3 regions of the Brenneria tiliae genome follow, and region 1 is predicted to be linked to each of the others. Evidence: predicted binding sites of a transcription regulator. Region 1 holds the regulator's gene; each other region holds the start of a gene.

Evidence for each region. Region 1 encodes LexA, which represses DNA repair genes until DNA is damaged. Its sites were predicted from a motif close to TNCTGTATGTACATACAGNA; they were not measured.
Region 2: the regulator LexA is predicted to act here: its motif matches at 3,754-3,773, upstream of sulA (SOS-induced cell division inhibitor SulA).
Region 3: the regulator LexA is predicted to act here: its motif matches at 4,392-4,411, upstream of umuD (translesion error-prone DNA polymerase V autoproteolytic subunit).

What each region holds. Positions count from the first base shown of each region.
Region 1 covers NZ_JAKPCB010000098.1:263,642-271,445, forward strand. Annotated here, with positions in the region: gene MFP24_RS13730 (LysR family transcriptional regulator) at 1-175, opposite strand, end outside; gene MFP24_RS13735 (pirin family protein) at 286-987, shown strand; gene zur (zinc uptake transcriptional repressor Zur) at 1,097-1,606, shown strand; gene MFP24_RS13745 (DUF3861 family protein) at 1,669-1,947, opposite strand; gene lexA (transcriptional repressor LexA) at 2,149-2,757, opposite strand; gene dpiA (two-component response regulator DpiA) at 2,892-3,581, opposite strand; gene dpiB (sensor histidine kinase DpiB) at 3,578-5,212, opposite strand; gene citC ([citrate (pro-3S)-lyase] ligase) at 5,605-6,678, shown strand; gene citD (citrate lyase acyl carrier protein) at 6,675-6,977, shown strand; gene MFP24_RS13775 (aldolase/citrate lyase family protein) at 6,967-7,804, shown strand, end outside.
Region 2 covers NZ_JAKPCB010000099.1:240,393-248,196, reverse strand. Annotated here, with positions in the region: gene MFP24_RS14940 (AAA family ATPase) at 1-1,074, opposite strand, end outside; gene matP (macrodomain Ter protein MatP) at 1,285-1,743, shown strand; gene ompA (porin OmpA) at 1,813-2,862, opposite strand; gene sulA (SOS-induced cell division inhibitor SulA) at 3,225-3,731, opposite strand; gene MFP24_RS14920 (TfoX/Sxy family DNA transformation protein) at 3,955-4,581, shown strand; gene yccS (YccS family putative transporter) at 4,610-6,745, opposite strand; gene MFP24_RS14910 (YccF domain-containing protein) at 6,766-7,212, opposite strand; gene helD (DNA helicase IV) at 7,382-7,804, shown strand, end outside.
Region 3 covers NZ_JAKPCB010000102.1:245,809-253,612, reverse strand. Annotated here, with positions in the region: gene MFP24_RS19820 (gamma-glutamyltransferase family protein) at 1-633, shown strand, start outside; gene MFP24_RS19815 (ABC transporter ATP-binding protein) at 724-2,568, shown strand; gene MFP24_RS19810 (nuclear transport factor 2 family protein) at 2,723-3,220, shown strand; gene MFP24_RS19805 (Hsp20 family protein) at 3,589-4,056, shown strand; gene MFP24_RS19800 (DinI-like family protein) at 4,136-4,375, opposite strand; gene umuD (translesion error-prone DNA polymerase V autoproteolytic subunit) at 4,546-4,965, shown strand; gene umuC (translesion error-prone DNA polymerase V subunit UmuC) at 4,965-6,230, shown strand; gene iraP (anti-adapter protein IraP) at 6,322-6,657, opposite strand; gene MFP24_RS19780 (GNAT family N-acetyltransferase) at 7,029-7,616, opposite strand.

The DNA.
Region 1 (7,804 bases):
GTCCCGATCGATCGAATAACACCACATCCAACTCTTCTTCCAGCTTTTGCATGGTATAGCTCAGGGCCGAAGGTACGCGTCCCAACTCATCCGCCGCCGCGGCAAAACTTCCCCGCCGGTCAATCGCATCCATGACTCTTAAGGATTCCAGCGTCAATGCTCGTTCTTTAGACATGTAGACACTCATTCAGTAATTTTGAATATACCCACCAGATTAACTAGCTAACAATCGAGCGTCCACACAATTACTATCTGTTTAAGAAATAATTATCCGGGCTTACTACCATGATCATAAAAAGATCGGCAGAGCAATGCGGTCAAGCTGACTATGGCTGGTTGCAGGCGCGCTATACATTCTCTTTCGGCCATTACTTCGACCCGCAACTGCTGGGCTACGCCTCGCTGCGGGTGCTGAATCAGGAAGTGCTGGCGCCGGGCGCGTCGTTCCAACCGCGCACTTACCCGCGCGTCGATATCCTCAATATCATTCTTCAGGGCGAGGCGGAGTACCGCGACAGCCAGGGTCACCATATCCAGGCCCAAACGGGCGACGTGCTGCTGCTGGCGACGCAGCCCAACGTCAGCTACAGCGAACATAATACCAGCGCGAACCAACCGCTGACGCGTATGCAGCTGTGGCTGGACGCCTGCCCGACGCGGGAAAACTGCCCGCTGCAGCGGTTGAGGCTGAATAAAACCGCCCTAAGTTTACTGGCCTCGCCGGAGGGGGAGCAAAACAGCCTGCAACTGCGCCAGCAGGTGTGGGTCCATCACCTGGAACTACAGGAAAATGAGCGGCAGAGCATTAAACTGAACGGCAATCAGGCTTATCTCCAGTTGCTGCACGGCTCGGCGGCGGTGAGCGGCAACAGGCATGACGGCGACAGGCTGGGCTGCGGCGATGGCGCGTTTATCCGCCAGGAAAGCGGGTTGACCATTCAGGCCGAGACGCCGCTGCGCGCTTTGCTGATCGATCTGGTGGTTTAAGTTTTCGCTCTCCATCTTTAGCGGCCGGTGAACGTCACTGGTTCTGCCTTTTCTTGCAGCCGTGGTAAGATATCGGCCTGGTTCCTTTATGCGTCAGGGTGATATGGCAATGGATTCAACCAATCAGGACAAACTACTTGCCCAGGCTGAACAGATTTGTCAGCACCGCGGCGTACGTTTGACGCCGCAGCGGCTGGAAGTGTTACGCCTGATGGCGCAGCAGTCCGCTGCGATCAGCGCATACGATCTGCTCGATCTGCTGCGCCTATCCGAGCCGCAGGCCAAACCCCCGACGGTTTACCGCGCGTTGGATTTTCTGCTGGAGCAGGGATTTATTCATCGGGTGGAGTCAAACAACAGCTATGTGCTTTGCCACCATATCGAAGATCATAGCCACACCTCGGCGCTGTTTATCTGCGACCGCTGCGCTCAGGTTACCGAGCGTCAGACGGAAGGGGTGGAGGAAATACTGCGCGGTCTGGCGCAGCAGGCGGGCTTTACCCTGCGCCACAGCGTGATTGAGGCGCACGGACTTTGTGAAGGCTGCCAGGAAGTTGCGGCCTGTAAACAAACGGAGCATTGCGATCACGACCACAGCATTCCCATCAAGAAACGCTAGTTCCGGCAAAGGGTTGCAAGGGCCGATCGGTCCCGTCCGTCATTCACCGCGCCCTTGCTTATTCACTGGCTGTTTTTGATGCTTTTCTTAAAATCGCCGATAAACTCTTTTAGGGCCGGGTGGATTTTTTGAAACATCTCTTCTTTCCTGTTAAGCGTGACTACCTCGCCAAACAGTTTCATGCCGACTAAAAATGGATACAGCTGCTCTTCAGGCAGCGCTGTTTTGCCGTCGCATAAGGAAAGGATTTTGGTTAGATCGTCATGGGAGGTGAACGGAAATGAGACTTCATTATCAGGTTGTTCCGTATCTTTTACGGTAATGATATAGCGTTTTGACATAAGCTGGTTTTCCACTTGGCGCAGGTGTGATTATAAGGTTTATTCCCTGTGATACGATACTGGATCCGGCGGACCGAAATCGATCGTTTTTATCACCACCGCACGTTTCGTCCCGTTTCCAACCCAGCCATATCGCCCCGCAAGCGGAGCGATAATCGATAAGAAACGCCAGGGACTATCGCCTGTGTCAAAGACGTAAAATCAGCTCCAGTCGCCGTTGCGAATAACGCCGACCGCCAGCCCTTCAATAGAGAAATTCTGCTGCCGCAGATCGACGACAATAGGGGAAAACTCTTCGTTTTCAGCCAGAAGATGTACGGTATTACCTTGTTTTTTCAATCGCTTGACCGTGACTTCATCTTCAATCCGTGCCACAACCACCTGCCCGTTACGGACGTCCTGCGTTTTATGCACCGCCAGCAAATCACCATCCATAATACCGATATCTTTCATCGACATTCCGCTCACGCGCAGCAGGAAGTGGGCGCTTGGTTTGAACATGGACGGGTCGACCTGATAGTGGCACTCGATATGCTGCTGAGCCAGCAGCGGCTCACCCGCCGCGACGCGGCCAATCAGCGGAATGCCGGTCTCTTCTTCCATCAGCAGGCGAATACCGCGCGACGCGCCGGATACGATTTCAATGACGCCTTTGCGCGCCAATGCCTTTAAATGCTCCTCGGCGGCATTTGGCGACCGAAATCCCAGCTGCTGGGCAATTTCCGCACGCGTCGGCGGCATACCGGTATGCGCAAGATGATCGCGGATCAGGTCATAAACCTGCTGCTGTCTGGCTGTTAATGCTTTCATTCCGCCCCCTGGTTGTTTATACAGTTTTGCTGTGAGTATATACAGGTAAGGAATAATTGGGAACCGGTAAATCAGTAACTTCATGCCGTCCCGTACGTTAAATCGGTCGCTTTGCCGATTTTTCATCCCGTTTTTCAATCCTCAGAGCGGATTAATCGGTAAATCCGCTGCGGACGCCCCACCTTACCGTAAACAATTTCAGCTTCAATCATCTGCCTGGCGGCACAATACTCCAGATAACGCCGCGCGGTGGTCCGGCTCAATCCAAGCTGCAACGCAACGGTTTCCGCCGTATGGCGAGTTTGCTCACCATGAAACAACGATTGCACTTTATTCAGCGTCAGTTCATCAATGTTGGCAGGTAATTTTTCTTTTGGCTTCCCCCGGGCATAAGCATTGTACATATCATCGATTTGGCTCTGGCTAATGCCATTATGCTGGTTAAACATATCCAGCCGATGCCAAAAACGCTCCAGAGTCTGACTCAGACGCTCATAGGCAATAGGTTTGATGAGATAGTCAAACACCCCACAGCGAATAGCGTCGGCCACCGTATCCATATCACTGTCCGCCGTGATAAGCACAACACCGCCCGCAAAGTGATTCAGGGTCAGTTCATGCAACAGGCTTAGGCCTTGTCCATCGGGTAGAAAATTGTCCAGAAGTATCAAATCGGGGTTAAAACGGTCCACCATCGTCCGGGCCTGGCTCAAATTACCCGCCAGCCATATTTGCCCGCATTCACGATGCTGTCGGATAAACTCCACGTGCATTTCCGCCAATGGCGTTTCATCCTCCACGATTAATATATTTATCTTCGTCATGGGTATCCCTTCGTTTTCGGAATAAATATGGAAAAGAGCGTGCCGCAGGGCGTATTGTTTTCTAAAGTAATGACTCCGCCGCTACGGCCGACGTAGCTGGCAACCAGGTAAAGCCCAATGCCGTGTTCGCCAGCCTCTTCGGTTTTAGTACTCACCCCTTGTTTAAAGATTTTTTCTCTGAGTGAGTCGGGAACGCCGCATCCCTGATCGGCAACTTCGATGACGACATCCTGCCCTTCATCAGAAAAGAACAGTTCAATCGTATGATTACCTTGCGGATTTTTCAGACTGGCTTCAAAAGCGTTATCCAGCAGATTGCCCAATACGGCGGAGAATTCGGTGCTATCCATGCCCTGGGGGAGTTGGCGTAACCGGCTGCCGGGAACCAACGTCAGAATCAGTCCCAACTGTCTGGCCCGTAGGATTTTACCAAACAGCAAACCCGCGACCTGACGATCGTCAATGGCGCTGCGCAAGCTATCCACCAGAGTCTGCTGTGCCTGCGAAGCGCTGTTTACCATCAACAAAGCCCGATCATATTCTTTCATTTGCAACAGACCGCTCAGCGTGGACATCCAGTTGAGATGTTCATGGCGAACGGTACGTAAATTCTCGGCGTATTGCTTAATCTGGCTCAGCTGGGCATTCAACGTGGCAATCTCGTCTTTGGCTCGAAAGCTGACAATGGCGCCCAGTAACTCCTCCCCCGAACGGATCGCCGCCCGATTGGCAATAACATTCAGTCCATTAAAGGTGCATATTACGTCCTGGCGATTCTCCTCCAGATGGCGCGTAAAAAAATCGGCCGGCATCACCACCTGGCCGATGGGCTTACCCAACCATTGACGCCCCGGTGAATTCAGCCCCAGCATTTTGCGCGCATTGCGATTGATTGCCGTAATCAGTCCATCCGGATCAACGGCGATCATGCCTTCGATCATCGCACTGAACAGCGCTTCTTGCTGACGGATAACGCGAACGATCTGCTTCGGTTCCATTCCCATCATTTGGTGTCGTATATGTCTGGCGAACTGCCAGGAAAGAAGCAGTAATATCAGAAGGACAACCACAAAAGCGATCCCCATCGGCAACAGAAAGGTTCTCTGCCAGTGATCGATCTTACTGAGCAGATAACCGATGGAGACCACCCCGATCACTTCATCCTCGGCGTTAAAAATGGGGGTCTTGGCACGCATCGCCAATCCCATCGAACCTTTTCCGGTAATGAAATAGCTTTCACCCCGCTCCAGCGCGCCAGGTTTGGTCCATTGCATCGGCGCCCCGAGCTTTTGCGGATTGGGATGGTAAAGGCGGATGGAATATCGATCGCCGATAACCACATAATCGGAGTTGGAGTTGGAGCTGAACTTCCTGGCTATCGCTTCCAGCCGTTGGATATCGCGTTGCTCAACCGCCAGTATGACTTCGTCCATCGAAGCAATGATCTTGGCCTGATTCATAGCCATATCACCGACCTGCTGCGCCAGATAGCGCTCAAAATTTTTTGACAGAAATAGATCGAGGCTGACGACCAACGAAAGGGAAACCATCAGCAATAATATAAAAATGCGCAGAGGAAAAGCGATACCGTCAATAAACTGGAACTGAAGGATAGTAGATTTTGTACTCATGACTCCCCTTAATCCCATATTTTTATTAAATTTATTTCGTCATGTTTATTTTGTTAATAATGTAACGAAATTGTTTTTTCAACATACTCCGGCTCATAAATAACATCATACACATACTATCACTTAAACGAATTAAACAAATAATATTTACGAAAATATAAATAGATTAAGGAAATAAATAGCAATAAACCAAATAAAAAAAATTTAACCTATTTAAATTCAAGTTATTTTTGTGAATCATGTCAAGATAATACTTACCTATTCTATTTAGGATAAGTCCATAAATAACGGACGGGCACCAGAAGCGATTTTATTTTCATATATATCCGATGTCTCTATTTCAATGAGATAGCATAACCCATCGCGGCAATGCTATAGAAAGGTGTTGACCAATGGATAACAACATATTCTTTTCACGGGTAAAAATATCCGAAAGCAGGAAAATCGCGGAGATTATCAAATTCCTGCGCCAGAATGATCTGCATATGGACATAACCATTGACGATTTCATTACCGTGACCCGGAATGAGACGTTAATTGCCTGTGGTGGAATCTCCGACAATATCATCAAATGCGTGGCAATCAGTAAATCAGTACGTGGCGAAGGACTGGCGCTCAAACTGGCAACCGAATTAATTAACCTGGCCTATGAGCGTCATCACCGTCATTTATTCATATATACAAAACCACAAAATGAATCACTATTTAAACATTGCGGTTTTCATACCATTGTTGATGTTCCAGACACCGTAGTACTGATGGAAAATAGCGCTAATGGCCTAAAACGTTACGCCGCATCACTGACCGCACTGCGCCGGCCTGGTAAACGAATCGGCAGCATTATTATGAACGCCAATCCATTTACCAACGGGCACCTTTATCTTGTTCAGCAAGCCGTAAAACAATGTGACTGGCTGCATATCTTTTTGGTGAAAGAAAATACTTCACGTTTCCCTTATGAAGATCGTCTGCAACTGGTACGACGCAGCACTGCCGATATCGCGAATCTGACCGTACATCCGGGATCCGACTATCTGATTTCGCGGGCCACATTCCCTTGTTATTTCATTAAAGACAAAGGTGTCGCCGACCATTGCCACACCGAAATTGACCTCAAAATTTTTCGCCAATACCTGGCCCCCGCATTAGGCATCACCCACCGGTTTGTCGGCAGCGAACCATTTTGCCATGTGACGGCCAAGTATAACCAGGATATGCGTTACTGGCTGGCCACGACCTCACTGCCTTCCCCACCCATTGTAGTGATGGAAATCGAACGATTGTGCTACCACGGAACCCCGATTTCCGCATCCGGCGTTCGCAAGCTATTGGTGAAAAAAGATATCAAAGCGATCGCGCCGTTAGTGCCTCGTGCGACCCGCGACTATTTGCAACGCATGCTCGCAGCCAACGCCGCCGCCGCGTCCTCCTCAAAAAAAACCGTATTGGAATCAGGTGAAAAATGAAAATTACCCGCGCAGCCGTCGCCGGCACTCTCGAATCGAGCGACGTGATGATACATATCGCCCCATCTGAAACGCCAGGCGTCGATCTGCAAATCAGCAGCAGCGTTGAAAAACAGTTTGGCGACGCCATTCGCACCACCGTGCTGGACGTGTTCTCTCAGCACAACATCAGCAACGTTCAGATCGTCGTGGATGACAAAGGCGCGCTGGACTGCATTCTGCGAGCACGTATGGAAACGCTGTTACTACGGGCAAGCGGCCTTTCACATTTACCCTGGGAGAACAGAGATGACGCCTGAAAGAAAAAATCGGATCCGTCGCAGCATGCTTTTTGTTCCCGGAGCCAATGCCGCAATGGTCAGCAATGCGTTTATCTACCGTGCCGATTCGCTGATGTTCGACCTGGAGGATTCCGTCGTTCTTCGTGAAAAAGACGCGGCCCGTCGTTTAATTTATCACGCGTTACAGCACCCGTTGTATCAGGAAGTAGAAACCATCGTACGGGTGAATCCCCTGAATTCCGCCTACGGTCTGGACGATCTGGAAGCCGTAGTACGAGGCGGCGCCGATATTATCCGCCTGCCAAAAACCGATACTGAACAGGACGTTTGGGATATTGAACATGAAATCACGCGGATTGAAAAAGCATGCGGCCGTGAAGCCGGCGATACAGGCCTGCTCGCCGCCATCGAATCGGCCGAAGGCATCACCCACTGCGCCGCCATTGCGCTGTCCTCGCCCCGGCTGATCGGTATCGCTCTCGGGGCCGAAGATTATGTCCGTAACTTACGAACCGAACGTTCCCCACAAGGCATGGAGTTGCTGTTCGCCCGCTGTTCCATTCTTCAGGCCGCCCGCGCCGCGGGGATCCAGGCTTTTGACACCGTGTATTCCGATGCCAATAACGATGAGGGTTTTCTTCAGGAAGCCGCGTTGATTAAGCAACTCGGTTTTGACGGTAAATCGCTGATCAATCCGCGCCAGATAGAGCTACTGCATAACCTCTATTCACCAACCCGGAAAGAGGTCGAACACGCGCAACGCGTCATTACAGCCGCTGAAGCCTCGGCACGCGAAGGGCGCGGCGTCGTGTCGCTGGACGGGAAAATGGTAGACAGCCCGGTCA
Region 2 (7,804 bases), on a different contig from region 1:
ATATTCCAGTACGGAAAGCCCGTTGACCTGCCCGATAACATAACCATCCGTTTCAATCAGGATTTGGCCCAGTTCAATTTCATCCTGCATACGTTCGCGCAGATAGCCCTCGCGCCAGCGGCGGGCGGTTACCGCGTCGATAAGCGTCTGAGCATTGATTTCCTGGCTTTGCGTATATAGAGCGGCATGCTTAAGCTCGTGGGTCAGCCATAGCGGACATAATGGCAGGCTACCTTGATCGCCGCTGTAGCGTACGGCCAGCTTAAAGAATTCAGGCCATGCATCGGCAGTCAGCATGGGCAGATGATTTTCCCGGCACAGTGAATTGATATAGGCGCACCAGCGCGCCATATCGTCGCTTTCAATCAGCTGTAGCTGTGTTTCAAATTCACCGTATACGGACACCGAGCCCAATTCCGGCTCCATGTCATGGATATCGCCTAAACTTTCCCGATCGCCGAGAATGATTAAGCGAATATCCATCGGCATGGGCGGAATATCGACGGGCAGCGGTTTGCGTTCATCAGGGGAAAGCCAGCGATATACCCTTTCGGCAATAATTTGCTTCAGGCGTAACCACATTAACGGCTGTGCCAGCAATGCCCTGGCGGAAAGAATCAGCGTGCCGCCGTTTACCTGATGGATCAATCCTGGATGGAGGGTGACTTCATCGCGAAAATAACGCACACATCCAAATAGTTGCTCTGCTTCAATCCATTCCTGACTGCAACAGGTGCTCTGTGAGGCAAAATTGTCACTAGCCTGGGTTGCCGACCGTATCTGAATATCGCTGCCTGCTACGATGTATTGACTGCCGTACAACGCGTCGGATTCAGGTCGGATGGCTTTCACGGCTCGTTCAATCAGCGCTATGTATTCGCTATTCTCCTGGGCTTTCAGCAGCATAAAGCGCGAAGGCGCGCGCGGGTGGCAAAAAAGCATCAAACTGTCGGCCAAACGCGGTTGGATAGCGGAAAATTCAGCAGAAGTAAGCTGTGCGGCCTGGTTGAATAACGTTTGATAAGGCGTATGGTTGGGCAGCAAATGCTGCCATGCGAGTCGGTTACTGGTCAAAGTGTCAAATATAATCGTCTAAAGGAAAAGCGTGATTATACAAGAATAATGCGGGCTGCACATGCGAAGCGTCATATGATAAAAAATGACCGCGCTCAATTAGCCAGATTTGGGCAAAAAACAGTCTTAAAAATAGCCAGAGAGTGGTGAAAGGCGGAAAAAAACTGCTATGCTAAGGCCAACGTTACGCGGTCACTGAAGACATATAGTATGAAATATCAACAATTAGAAAATCTTGAGTGCGGATGGAAATGGAAATACCTGGTTAAGAAGCACCGGGAAGGTGAGCAGATTAGCCGTTTCCTGGAGCTTAGCGCTGCTGAGGAGTCGGTGAATTTACTGCTGAAACTGGAAAATCAGCCGGTAAAGGTATTGGAATGGATCGAACAGTGTATGAATCCTGCGCTGGAAAACCGCATGAAGCAAACTATTCGTGCGCGGCGTAAACGTCATTTTGATGCCGAGCATCAGCATACCCGTAAGAAATCGATCGATTTGGAATATCTTGTCTGGCAACGTCTGGCGGGACTGGCGCAAAGGCGGGGTAGCACGTTATCGGATACCATTGTGCAACTGATTGAGGATGCCGAGCATAAAGAAAAATATGCCAGCCAGATGTCGCTGTTGAAACAGGATCTCAAGGCGATTCTGAATAAAGAAAGCGACTAGCTAAATACGGTTATTTGCTTATAAATTAAAAAAACCTCGCCGAAGCGAGGTTTTTTTCAGCGATAACAATTAAGCCTGAGGCTGAGTTACCACGTCTTTGATGCCTTTAACTTCGATCTCTACACGGCGATCCGGTGCCAGGCAGTCGATCAGCGCAGCGCGAGGTTTCACGTTGTCGCAGGTAGAACCGGTAACCGGGTCTGCTTCACCGTGGCCGCGAGCGGAGATTTTGTCTGCCGGGATACCTTTGGAAATCAGGTAATCGACAACGCTCTGTGCGCGTTTTTCAGACAGCGCCTGGTTGTACTGGTCGGAACCAATACGGTCAGTGAAGCCCAGAACGACAACGGAGCCGTCTTTCGGATCCAGAGAACTCAACTGGGAGTACAGCTGATCCAGTGATTGCTGGCCTTCCGCTTTCAGCGTGGATTTGTTGAAGTTGAACAGTACGTCAGACTTCAGGGTGAAACGCTTGGTTTCAACCACTGGAGCCGGTGCCGGGGCCGGAGCCGGGGCTACGTAGTTGTCATCTTGACCGAAACGGTAAGAAACACCAACGCTCAACAGGCCATTGTCAGGACGGCCGCCAACGGTAGCTGCATCGCCGATGTTGTTAACCCATTGGTATTCCAGACGAGTTGCCCAGTTTTTGTCGATGGCATATTCCAAACCGGCGGCAGCCAGCGGAGATACGCCGGTGTCGTTGTTGCTGTGCCCGACGTCATCACTGCTATCGACACGCCAAATGAAACCACCCAGACGGGTATAAACGTCCAGATCGGTGGCGACCGGATAGCTCAGTTTAGCCGCCAGTTGAACGCCTTGCGCTCTGAAGTCGCCGTGGTTGGCGCCGGTATATTTCATACGGCCCAGCCAGTCATAACCCAGTTCAAAGCCTAAATACTGATTGGCCTGGTAACCGAGGAACGCACCAGCACCCAGTTGGCTTTCATCCGGGTTGTTGGTTACTCGATAACCATTGCCATACAGAGCGGTATCGTGGTACTGGGACCAGCCCAGTTTACCACCGGTGTACCAGGTATTATCTTTAGGTGCGGCTTGAGCTACGGTAGCGAAGCCCGCCAGTGCCACTGCAATTGCGATAGCTGTTTTTTTCATTTTACGCCTCATTATCATCCAAACCGGCAATTAACGCGGAAGGTTAATAGACCTTTGGTTAAAATCCTTTAACAGGAGACCTTGCTCTTATTTATTACTCACTGCCAAATAGATTGGCGTTATAAAAGAGCAACTCCAGCGTGTTAAAGTCTACAACGTGATGAGAAACTTACAAGTATGATGTGATGAGCATCATGGAAAAATTAACGCTTCATACACATTTACTAACAAATAGTAGACGATTTTGACAGATATGGCCGGTTTTCGAATGAGTGAAAATACCAGAGAACCCCCGGAATGCGAGGGTTGCCGGGTAATATTCTAATTTTGCGCCAAACCGCATGAGAATATTCTTAATTTACTTAATGATACAATGTTGAGTGAATTTTCAGACTGGGAAGCAGTCTATAGGCGTCAAAATTTGTCTTTTCCGGACGCATGATGAAGCCATAAGAGTTTCCTGACAGGGCTGCCTGGCGCAATCTTACCTTCTCTTTTTCAGTCAAATCGTCGGGCAACCAGCACAGCACCGCACTGTAATTTCCCGTCAGCAGTGCCTTTTCCATGGCATCAACCGTCAATAGGGGGTTGATATGATTTAGCTGAACGATTTTATCCAGCGGCAGTCCAGACTGCTGCAACCAGGGGCGGCTAAGCTTCTGTTGGGGAGACAGCCAAAGCAGCCAGCGTGATTGCGCGCCTAACTGTTGCAAGAGCGGCAGCAGCAAATAGGTAACTATGGGTTGATCGGCATTGTAGACGATTTCGCTGATCATTCCACCGTTAGCCACAGAAGACGCCGTGGCCGATTGGTTACCGGAAAAGGGCGACGGTTGATCGTTGTAAGAACTGAGTGATTGAGTTCGCATAATTGAGTTCCACCCATAGCATTACTGTATGCACATACAGTATCTCCTGTATGGATGAAAATCAACCTGATTTTTTCAAAGCGCCTCGCATATTCAGCATGCAACGCTCGACAAGCCTATTTTATGTTTGAAGCTGCCTTTGCCCTGTGATTAATTACATGTTCCTGTAATTGATAATCCAATCTGACAGGGACAGATTATTTCAATACTAAGGATTACAGTAATGAAACAGTTAAGCGAAAAAAGGATTTTACAGTCTAAATGTCATTTTGCGTCTTTGGGGGAGATCACCTCGCGCTCCCAGTTTGGCGGCTACAGCATCGCAGCAAATAAAATTATTTTTGGGGTTGTGTCGGGGGGCGAACTCTATCTGCGCGCCGGCAAGAACGATGAAAAGCATTTTCGCGACCGCAATATGCCTCATCTGGTTTATACCAAGCGCGGAATGCCGTTTCCGTTGAATTATTACCTTGTCGATGAATCGCTATGGGAAAACCATGCGCAGCTGTTGCACTTTGCCGGTATGTCCCTGGCGGGCGCGCAATATGACAAGGCGGCTCAGAGCAGAGGCGGGCGCTTGAAGGATTTGCCCAATCTCAATCACGATCTTGAACGTCTGCTCTGGAAGGCGGGTATAAAGAACATCGATGAGTTACAGCAATACGGCGCCAAAACCAGCTATCTGAAATTGCGCAAAGTCAGAGCCAATCTGAGCGTCAATATATTGCTGGCGCTTGCCGGCGCGATATGCGGTACCCATCAGGCGGCATTGCCGAAAGGTATCCGCAAAGAGCTGCTGGAATGGTACGAGCGCCATGCGTCATCCTCGTTTAAAGGGCACGATCGTTGAGGCGCGGCGCTTATTCGTTGACTATTTTTTACCGCTTAACCATCTCATTTTTCAATTGAGTAAGCTTGGGCAATAGTTCAATGAGTAGACCAATCTGCTGAATAACCAAGAGCGCTTTGCTGTCTGGTTCCGGCGACAGGGATTGGATGCGGTCGGCTATGGCATCCAGTTCCTGGTTTATACGCGGGGTTTCCGTCTCATGATGATGCAACGCATCGTCAACGTAACCAACGGTATCATCAAGTAATTTAAGTATTTCCGCCGACGAAATTTTTTCTCGATGCGCGCCTAAGGTGGAGATATAACTCAGCAAGGTATGATTAAGGCACATCAAGCGAAAAGCACCGTCCATTTTCTGTTTGATGTGATGCGGTTCCGACGACATGTTGGAAACCACGGACGCTAATTCCGCATCGCAGTTGTGAGCATCCCGGCGGGCAATGCGGTATGCCAGGCTATTATCTTTACCCTGGCGGTATTGCGCCATCACCGCGGCAAGATATCGGCAATTGGCATCCAGCGTTTTATTGATAACGGCAGGTAGCCCGCGAAAGCGCCAGTCCGGCCAGATAAAGCTTACCGCCGCCCAGGCGATGGCGCACCCGATCAGGGTATCGATGACGCGCGGCGCCGCAACCTCAAAGCCTTCGCCCAGCAGATTGAAGCACAACAGCACCAATAGCGTAATAAACATGGTGGCGTGCGCATACTGCACGTGGCGAAAAGCAAAAAACAGCACGCCGCTGATCACGATAAGCGTCAGTTGCCCTTCAAGGGAGGGAACGAAGTATAAAATGGGCAGGCCGAGCAAAATACCTGTCAACGTACCGATGATTCTCAGGGCCAGCCGCCGTCGCGTTGCATTATAGTTGGGCTGACAAACAAACAGGCTCGTCAGCAGGATCCAATATCCATGCTGCATGCCGGTAATCTGAATAAAGGCATAGCCGCTGCAAAGCAACACCGACATGCGAACGGCATGACGAAACAGCGCCGACTGCGGCGTCAGATGGCGACCGAACCTTAGCCGAATATCGCTCCAACCGGTAATCTTGTCATCCGCCAGCGTATTTTCCGGATTGTTTTCCTGTTCGATGGTTTGTTCCGATTCAATGGTCGCCAGCTGCGCGTCGATGGCCCGCAAATTATTCAGAAGGTACTGTAACGCCTTGATTTGCGAGGCGTCGGCACCCTGGCTTGCAGTAATACGCGCCAGCGCTGATTCAAGATGGACGAAGGCGCGTTCAATACGGCTATCATGCTGATATTTTTGATGGAATAAGATAGACTGCGCCAGTTGCTGGCAGGCGCGGGCCTGCATTGAGAGTAAGCGCTGAAAACGAAACAGCACATCGCTATAGCGGAATTTTTCCCGCAGCTGCGGGTAATTGACATGCGACGAGCTGGCTCGCTCATGAATGTCCTGCGCGACGAAGTAGTAGTGCAGCGTGCGCCGGGTGCTTCTCTGGCCGCGGTCGCCCCGCAGACGCGTCAGCAATGACGATTTGGTCTGGTTCAGGGTCGCCACCACCTGACTGTTGATCATGGTGACTTCAATCAGCGGTTCGTCCGACTCTTCTTCAACATCGGGATCGAACAGATTGGCTTTGGCATCGAGATAGCGCGCAAGCTGCTGATAACACTGCGCCAGGTTCTCCTGTAGCGGGCGGATCGGGAAGATCAGGTGTCCGAACAGGGTGAGCAGGTTGTACCATAGCGCGCCTATCAGCAGCATGATGGGTTGTTGATACCAGGTGTCGTAAAGCGAAATCCCCAGCATGGTATATACCGCGATCAGCAGAGCGCCGAAGGCGATGGTGGCATAACGTTGTCCCAGAGCGCCGAGCAGGATAAAACCCCAGGTAGATAACGCCAGGCCGATGCCGAATAGCCAGGGATAGGGGAATAGCAGCTCTATCGAAACCGAGGCGATAAAGAAGCAGAGCAGGGTAATAAACAGGTTGCGCAGGCGTCCGGTCAGGCTATCGTCGAGATCGGCCAGCGCGGCGGCAACCACGCCCAGCGTCAGCGGGATTGTCGCCGTCGGCTGATCGAGCCACCAGGGAACGGCCGACGCGCCGGCAAGCGCGATAAATATACGGATGTTATACAGCCAGCTGCTGTTATAGACATAGCGGCGGATCCCGGGCGTGAATGCGAGCAACGATATATCCTCAGGCTCAGTTAACGATAGTGGCGACGGGCGTTTTCTTCTCTGGCTGCCTGGGCCATCTCCACTGATACCACGCGGCGACCGACCGGCCACAGCGCGATGGCGGCGATTTTAAAGTTGGCGATGCCAACCGGAATGCCGATGATGGTAATACATTGCGCAATGCCCGTAACGATATGCGACAGGCATAGCCACCAGCCAAAGAAAATAAACCAGAAGATGTTCAGCACGGCGCCGCCGGTGTTTAAAATGGCATTCCTGCCATCCGGGCGTAGTTCGTCAACGTGAACGGCCTCGTTGCCATAGGGCAACAGCGACAGCTTGGTGATCTCCCAGCATGAGCGCGTCAGCGGCAGCGTGAAGATCAGCAGGACGCTGACCACCGTAGCAAGAAGCCAGGATAAGGTGGTGAAAAAACCTCCCAGCACGAAATTAAGGATATTCAATACGGTGCGCATAGGTACTCCTGTATTCCCGAAACGACCAAACTCTATGATGATAAACGAATTATTACATTAACTGGCAAGATATCCTAACCTGTTTTTAGCGCTGGAGCCTAAATGCGGATAGCGGGTAAACTATGGCGATGGACGATAAAAATCTCACAATATTCATGGCGCAAAGATAATGGAACTTAAATCAACGGCTTTAGGTAAACATTTGGCGCAACACCCTTATAACCGGGTGAGGATGCTTAATGCGGGCGTCGAAGTGAGCGGCGATAGACATGAATACGTGCTCCCGTTCAACCAACTGCTCGATATTCATTGTAAAAGAGGGTTGGTATGGGGAGAGCTGGAGTTTGAATTGGCTGCCGGCAAAGTTGTGCGTTTACATGGCACGGAGTGGCAGGAAACGCAGGCGTTTTACCGTTATTTGGTTAAATCCTGGCAGGCGTGGAGCGAGGAAATGAGCCTGGTGAGCGCCGATGTGTTGCAAAAACAGGCGGACGAAATCCACGCGCTGGAACAGCAGGACGACTGGTTCGGCCGCAAGGCGCTGGAGCAGCTGCAGCAGAATATCCGCACCACGTTGGCCTCGCTTCCGCTG
Region 3 (7,804 bases), on a different contig from region 1:
GGCAGCGGCGCGGTCTACGAACCGACCATGTCGCACCTCAGCGAAAAACGCGGCGACACGGTTCATATTGACGTTATCGACCGCGAGGGCAATATGGTTTCGGTCACGCCGTCCGGCGGCTGGCTGCAATCCTCCCCGATCATTCCGGGGCTTGGCTTCTGCCTCAACTCCCGCGCCCAGATGTTCTGGCTGAAACCCGGCCTGCCGACCTCGCTGGCGCCCGGCAAACGTCCGCGCACCACGCTGACGCCGTCGCTGGCGCTGTATCAGGGCAAGCCGACGCTGTCATTCGGCACGCCCGGCGGCGATCAGCAGGACCAGTGGCAGCTGGCCTTCTTTCTGCGCTACGCGCATTTCGGCATCAACCTGCAACAGGCCATCGACCTGCCGCTGTTCCATACCGCGCATTTTCCCGGTTCGTTCTATCCGCGTACCCGCCAGCCGGGCAATGTGATGATCGAAAGCAGTATCGGCGAAGCCACGCTGGCGGCGCTGAAGGCGCGCGGCCATGACATCTCCACCGCCGCCCCCTGGACCATCGGGCGTTTGACCGCCGCGCGCCGTGATGCCGACGGCCTGCTGCACGCGGCCGCCACGCCGCGCCTGATGCAGGCATACGCGATTGGCCGCTGATGAATTAGACGACACCGGACGCTTATCGAAGCCGATGGTTTTCCGCAGGCTCCATGCGCCGCCGACAGACGCCTGATAGTGAGGAAAAAGATGACTAGCAATGTGATAAAGCCTGCGCCGGAAACCGTGCTTGCGGTTCGCAATCTCACCGCCGCCTTCCGGGTGGACGGACAGTGGAAATCGGTTGTGCGCGATATTTCCTTCGAGGTAAAGGCCGGAGAGACGGTGGCCGTGGTCGGCGAAAGCGGCTCCGGCAAAAGCGTCACCTCGCTTGCCATTATGCGCCTGCTCGATCCCCGCTCGAGCCGCATTGCGGGCGAGATTATCCTCAACGGCAGAGATATCCTCGCCTTGTCGGAAAAGGAGATGCGCGCGGTGCGCGGCAATGAGGCGTCGATGATCTTTCAGGAGCCGATGACGTCGCTAAACCCGGTTTTCACCATCGGCAGGCAGATTTCAGAGGTGCTGCGGCGCCATAAAGGCATGGGTAAAACCGAAGCGCGGGCGGAAACCATCCGGCTGCTGGAAAAGGTGCGAATCCCCAACGCGCAGAGCCGTTTCGACGAGTACCCCCATCAGTTCTCCGGCGGCATGCGTCAGCGCGTGATGATCGCCATGGCGCTGGCCTCGCGGCCCAAACTGCTGATTGCCGATGAGCCGACCACCGCCCTGGATGTGACGATTCAGGGCCAGATACTGGATCTTATCAAACAGTTGCAGGAAGAGGACGGCATGGCCGTGCTGTTTATTACCCATGATATGGGCGTGGTGGCGGAAATCGCCGACCGCACCCTGGTGATGTTTCGCGGCGATCGGGTAGAGACCGGCGCCACCGGCGATATCTTTCATCATGGGAAACACCCTTACACCCGGGCGCTGCTGGCGGCGGTGCCGACGCTGGGCTCAATGAAGGGGCACGCCTGGCCGCTGCGTTTCCCGCACATCGATATGGCAAGCGGAGCCATCACCGCCGCCAAAGATGTGCCGGATACGGTGGCCGGCGGCCAAACGCCGGTGCTATCGGTAAAGAATCTGGTGACGCGCTTTGATATTCGCTCCGGCCTGCTGGGTCGCGCCAGCGGCGCGGTACACGCGGTGGAGAACATTTCGTTCGACCTCTTTCAGGGGGAAACGCTGTCGCTGGTGGGCGAGTCCGGCTGCGGGAAATCCACTACCGGCCGCTCCATCAGCCGGCTGATCGAACCGCGCAGCGGTGAAGTGATGCTCGACGGGTTCGATGTGCTGAATCTCGATATGATCGGCCTGCGCACCATGCGCCGCAGCGTGCAGATGATCTTCCAGGATCCGTTCTCCAGCCTCAATCCCCGCATGACGATAGGCGCGGCCGTCGCCGAACCGATGATCAAGCACCGGCTGGCGACCCACGGCGAGGCGCGGCAACGGGCCGCCGACCTGCTGGAACGGGTGGGATTATCGCCGGCGATGATGGACCGTTATCCCCACGAATTTTCCGGCGGCCAGCGCCAGCGCGTGGCGATTGCCCGTGCGCTGGCGCTCAAACCGAAGGTGATCATCGCCGATGAGAGCGTTTCCGCGCTCGATGTGTCGATCAAAGCGCAGATATGCAACCTGCTGCTCGATCTGCAAGAGCAGTTCAAGATTGCGTTTCTGTTTATTTCCCATGATATGGCTGTGGTGGAGCGCGTCAGCCACCGGGTGGCGGTGATGTGCCTGGGGGAAATCGTCGAGATCGGCCCGCGCGCGGCGATTTTCGCCAACCCGCGCCATCCCTATACCCAAAAGCTGATTGCCGCCGTACCGGTTCCGGATCCAGCGCGGCGCGGCTTTCGCCGCAACGCCGCCATCGATGAACTGCGCAGCCCCGTCCGGCCGCTCGGTTATATTCACCCGCCGCGGACTTATACCGAGGTCGGCCCCGGACACCTGGTGATGGAGAATTTCGCCTCTGGATGAAAACGCCCATCCATTCGCCAACCGTTTAATCCGGCTCGGCTTGCCATTTTGCAGGAAGGCGCCCGGCCAAATATATGCGGCGCAATGGGCCGCGATGCTGGTATGATGCTGGGTGAAAAATCGACGTTTTTGTCGAATCGGAGAGCTGATTAAGATGAAACCACTATTCATTGCCGGCGCGTTCTGCCTAACGTTGTCGCTGACCGTATTGGCTCAGGCGCAGCCCCCATCGACCGATTCTGCGGCGTCGAAACCAATCGGCCAGAGGAACCTGGCGCAGGAAGAAAAAAACCGGGCGCTGGTGATTGAGTTTTATACCGCCGTTTTGAGTCATCGCAATGTTGATCTGGCGTATCGCTATCTGAGCGAAGATTACATCCAGCATAATCCGTTCGCCGCAACGGGGCGGGAAGCGTTTGTGGACTATTTCCGCGACTATTTTGCGCGCTATCCGCAGGCCGAAAGCCATATCATTCGCACCGCAACCGACGGTAATCTGGTTTATCTGCACGTTTTCGCTAAAAACGATCCGCAGGATATCGGACGTGCCGTGGTCGATATTCTACGCGTGGACAACGGCAAGATTGTAGAGCACTGGGACGTCGTGCAGCCGGTGCCGCAAGAAAGCGCCAACCAAAACGGTATGTTTTAAGCTACGGGCAATGCGCATGTAACCCCGATATTGGCGTTTTCACACTGCTGTCGTAGCCGTTGAAACCAATAGCCATACCGACGCTAAGGATGGATAAAAGCCTCCATCCCTACTTGAGCCTGTCTTAAAACTTGGTTGGCACCGTTATATTTTTTGCGCCGTCCAAAGCATAAACATCTTCGCCAAGCCATTTCCATCTGAACGGCCCCGGCTGCGCTCAGAATTTGCCGATAAAAATGTGATTCAGATCACTAAAAATGGCGCTTGAAATTTTTTCCGCCGTCACCATGTTGTCTGGTAGACAAGCGATGCTTGCCTTATAGGTTGAACTTTTGAATGTCTGGTAACGTATATTCAGGAGGTTAATTATGGCGCTAAGAACCTTGTCGTTATTCCCTGACGTCTCCAATACGCTTTTTTCCGATCGCTTTAACCGCATTGACCGGCTATTCAGTCAGCTAACCGGGGATGCGCCTTTATCAACAACGCCGTCATATGATATCCGCCGTCTGGATGACAGCCGCTATGGCATCACGCTGAGCGTTCCCGGCTGGAAAGAAGACGAGCTGGATATAAAAACGGCGGGCGGGCAGCTGATCGTTTCCGGTAAACGCGAAGAGGAAAATAATGCTGAAGAGGAAAACTGGCTGCATCGGGGGATTAGCCGTACGGATTTCAGCATCAGCTATTCCCTGCCTGAGCATGTGAAAGTGCAGGGGGCGGCTCTGGAAAACGGTCTGCTGACCATTGAGCTCTACCAGGAAATTCCGGAAAGCGAAAAACCGCAAAAGATCGCCATCGACAATCGCAGTAAGGCCATTGAACATCAGGCTTAATGGCCCGCTGACGTCACATCGCGACAGGGCGCGGTTGCCGCGTCCTGTCGTTTTTTTCAGTGGCTGAAAATCTTGCCGCCTAATCCGCCATCATCCATTCGTCGGCATCGTTAAACATCTCTTCAACCAGACGATTCAGGATGGCTTTATCCGATTTGCTGGCGTCGGTATTAATCCCGTTCGCCTGCATGGCTTTCGCCGTGACCGCCGCGTCGGGGAATACGCGCCGCACGCGCTTTTCCAGCTCGCTCTCAATCAGGGCGTGAGCATTATTCAGCCCGGCAACGTTGCGTTTATCGTATACAAGTTCAACAAACATGAAATACCTCATTATCAACTGTTTGGATATACAGTAATGGGGCGGGGCGGTTTTGAAAAGAGGATTAAGACAAAATAATCGCGATGCCGTTTCCTGGCGCATTTTTATCGTACCGATTGCATTACCGGCAGGCTTATTTATACTGTATAAAAAAACAGTATAGGTGTGCCATGTTGGTAATGAGTGCGATTGAGAATCCTGACGAACTGAGTCTGCCATTGTTTAATGACCTCATCCCCGCGGGCTTTCCAAGCCCGGCGCAGGATTATGTCGAACAGCGTATTGACTTAAACAAGGTATGCGTGCGCCATCCCAGCGCGACATATTTTTTGCGTGTGAGCGGGGAGTCGATGGTCGAGGGACATATCAGCGATGGCGACCTGCTGGTCGTTGACAGCTCGCTGGAGGCCAGACATGGGGATATCGTGATTGCGGCGGTTGACGGCGAATTTACCGTGAAGCGGTTACAAACCGCGCCGCGCCTGGCGCTGCTGCCGATGAACCCCGCCTATCAGCCCATTTATATCCACTCGGCGGAGTGCCTGGATATCTTCGGGGTGGTCACCTACGCCATACATGCGACACGTTAATGTACGCGCTGGTTGATGTGAATGCGTTTTATGCGAGTTGCGAGACGGTCTTCCGCCCCGACTTGCGCGGCCGGCCGGTCGTTGTGCTCAGCAACAACGATGGCTGCGTGATCGCCCGATCGGCGGAGGCCAAAAAACTCGGCATCAAAATGGCGATGCCTTTTTTCCATATCCGCGACCTGGTCAAGCGTTATGGTGTCGCTGTTTTTTCTTCAAATTATGCGCTCTATGCGGATATGTCCTGCCGCGTGATGACCATCCTGGAAGAGATGGCCCCCGCGGTTGAGGTGTACAGTATTGATGAGGCATTTTTAGATTTAACGGGGGTCGGCAACTGTGTGGATTTGACGCAGTTCGGCCACCACGTACGGGAGCGTGTTTTGCGGGAGGCTCATTTGATCGTCGGGATTGGGATAGCGCCGACGAAAACCCTGGCAAAACTGGCGAATTTCGCCGCCAAACAGTGGAGTAAAACGGGTGGGGTGGTCGATCTTTCAAACGTCGATCGCCAGCGAAAACTTTTAAGCCTGATCCCCGTCGAGGAAGTCTGGGGCGTTGGGCGCCGGCTGTCGCGCAAACTGAGAAGCTCGGGCATAGACAGCGCGTTGCAACTCTCCCAGTGTAATTCGTCATATATTCGGAAATCGTTCAATGTGGTATTGGAGCGCACCGTTCGCGAACTGCGCGGGGAATCCTGCCTGGACGTTGAGGCGCTGGCGGCGCAAAAACAGCAGATCGTCAGTTCCCGCTCATTCAGCTCGCGGGTCACTCACTATGACGATATGAGGCAGGCGGTTTGTTTATACGCCGAGAGAGCGGCCGAGAAACTACGGCGGGAGCGACAATATTGCAAACAGGTTTCCGTGTTTATCCGAACCAGCCCGCATGCCGGGAACGAGACGTTCTATAGCAACCAGTCCATGGGCGTATTATCGATACCCTCCAACGACACGCGCGATATTGTCCGAGTGGCCGTTGAATCGTTGCAGCGAATATGGCAACCGAATTGCCGCTATATAAAAGCGGGAGTGATGCTCAACGATTTCTACAGCCGTGGAATCGCCCAGCTCAACCTGTTTGATAGCCATCAACCCCAGCCGCACAGTGAAGCATTAATGTCGGCGATTGATAAAATCAACCACAGCGGTAACGGAAAAATCTGGTTTGCCGGGCAGGGCGTTTGCCAGTCGTGGGCCATGAAAAGAGAAATGCTCTCCCCGGCATACACCACCCGGCTATCTGATATCCCTGCGGTAAAAATGTGATTATGTAAAGGGGGTATTTTCTATTGGCGAGCTGACGGCTATAGCGTCGTCTCACTGTTATCAGGTACGGAAGCCGATAATTACAGGGGGTTTAATCTGAGGCAGTCTGTCCTGGAAGCGCGTTTAAAGATTCATAATCAATTTCAGAATCATTCTCTTCAAGTAACTGAGTTAGTGAAAGAAGGGTATCGAATTCATGCAGAAGTATTTCTGCATCAGATTTAAGCGGATTATCCGCTGAATCAAGCGCGGCGTTGATGGCTTTTTTAACGTTATCAACCATTTCGTTTACGCCACCGTTTTTGCCGATGGTCAGTAACAAGGCTCCAATGAGTAGTGACTGCGCCTCTACTCGGGCCGCAAGAAGCTTGGCTTCCGCATCCATCTTGGAAATCTTGGTGACCATGCTAATAATTACGTTTTTCATAATACCCCCTTTTTTTCGCCAGCTTAACCTGTTAGTAAAATAAGGGCGAGATTTCTTTGATGAAAAAACGAATTTCCTTGTGGTTGTTGGGGCGCCCGCCATGTTCCACCATTGGTTCTGGCCATATCGCTTGGCGCTGCCCTGTTACTGCCAGCCGTATTCTCCGGCAGGTCAGTTCACTGTCCGGTCTGTCTGAGAAGACTCAACGGACCACCCGACGTGAACACTGATCTATCAGTTCGCCGGGCAGTAGTGTTAGGATTTGATATGACTTTTATATCTGATGGTCATTCCATTTGTGATGATGGTGAATTATCGTATCAACAAATAATTTCGCACCATAGCAACATATTCCCAACTTTTAAATTTCATTACAACCCGTCAATAGGCTCAACCGAATATTTTACCCATTCATCTCGTAAAATACTCATTATTTTCGTATCCCATCTTTCGTTGCCGACTCTTGCAGAGGATCGTCGAATACCTTCAGCAATAAATCCTACGCGGGTATATATTTTGATGGCTTTTTTATTCCAGGTATAGACGTTAAGTTCCGTTCGCTCTATGTCAGCATAAGAAAATGCTTTTTCTAAAACCTTGCGAATCATTGGCGCTGCCAAACCACTTCCCTGTCTTTGGGGCGAAATTACAACCCTGCCAATTATGGCCGTCCCATTCCTCCAGTCAAAAGCAAGCTGGCAGTGGCCGCATAAGTCTCCTGCATGATCTTCAAGCATCCAGCACAAACGGTTTGGTGGTGTAGTCTTTGTTTCAATAAGCATCGCGTTAAATTGTGCTTCATTAAGCGGATAATACAGAGTCGTTCCTCCCCATTGGACAACTTCTTTTTCATTGAAAAACCAATCAGCCAATATTGAGAAATGTTGTTCAGTAAAAGAAATAAGACGGAGTTTATTATTCGAAGAGTTTGTTTTTTTATTCTGGAGAGACGCCGACATGTCCATAACCAATCTATCGCCCCGTATGTTACTTTGATACGAATGAAAATATCACAAACAAAATAGCTGATCAAAACACAATTTAATACAGCATTTCATTAGGTTCTGTCTTCTACTACGCAGATCGTCGTTTCGTGATAATCGATACCCCCAAACCTTTCCGCCTGGATTTTTTGCGGATGATTAGC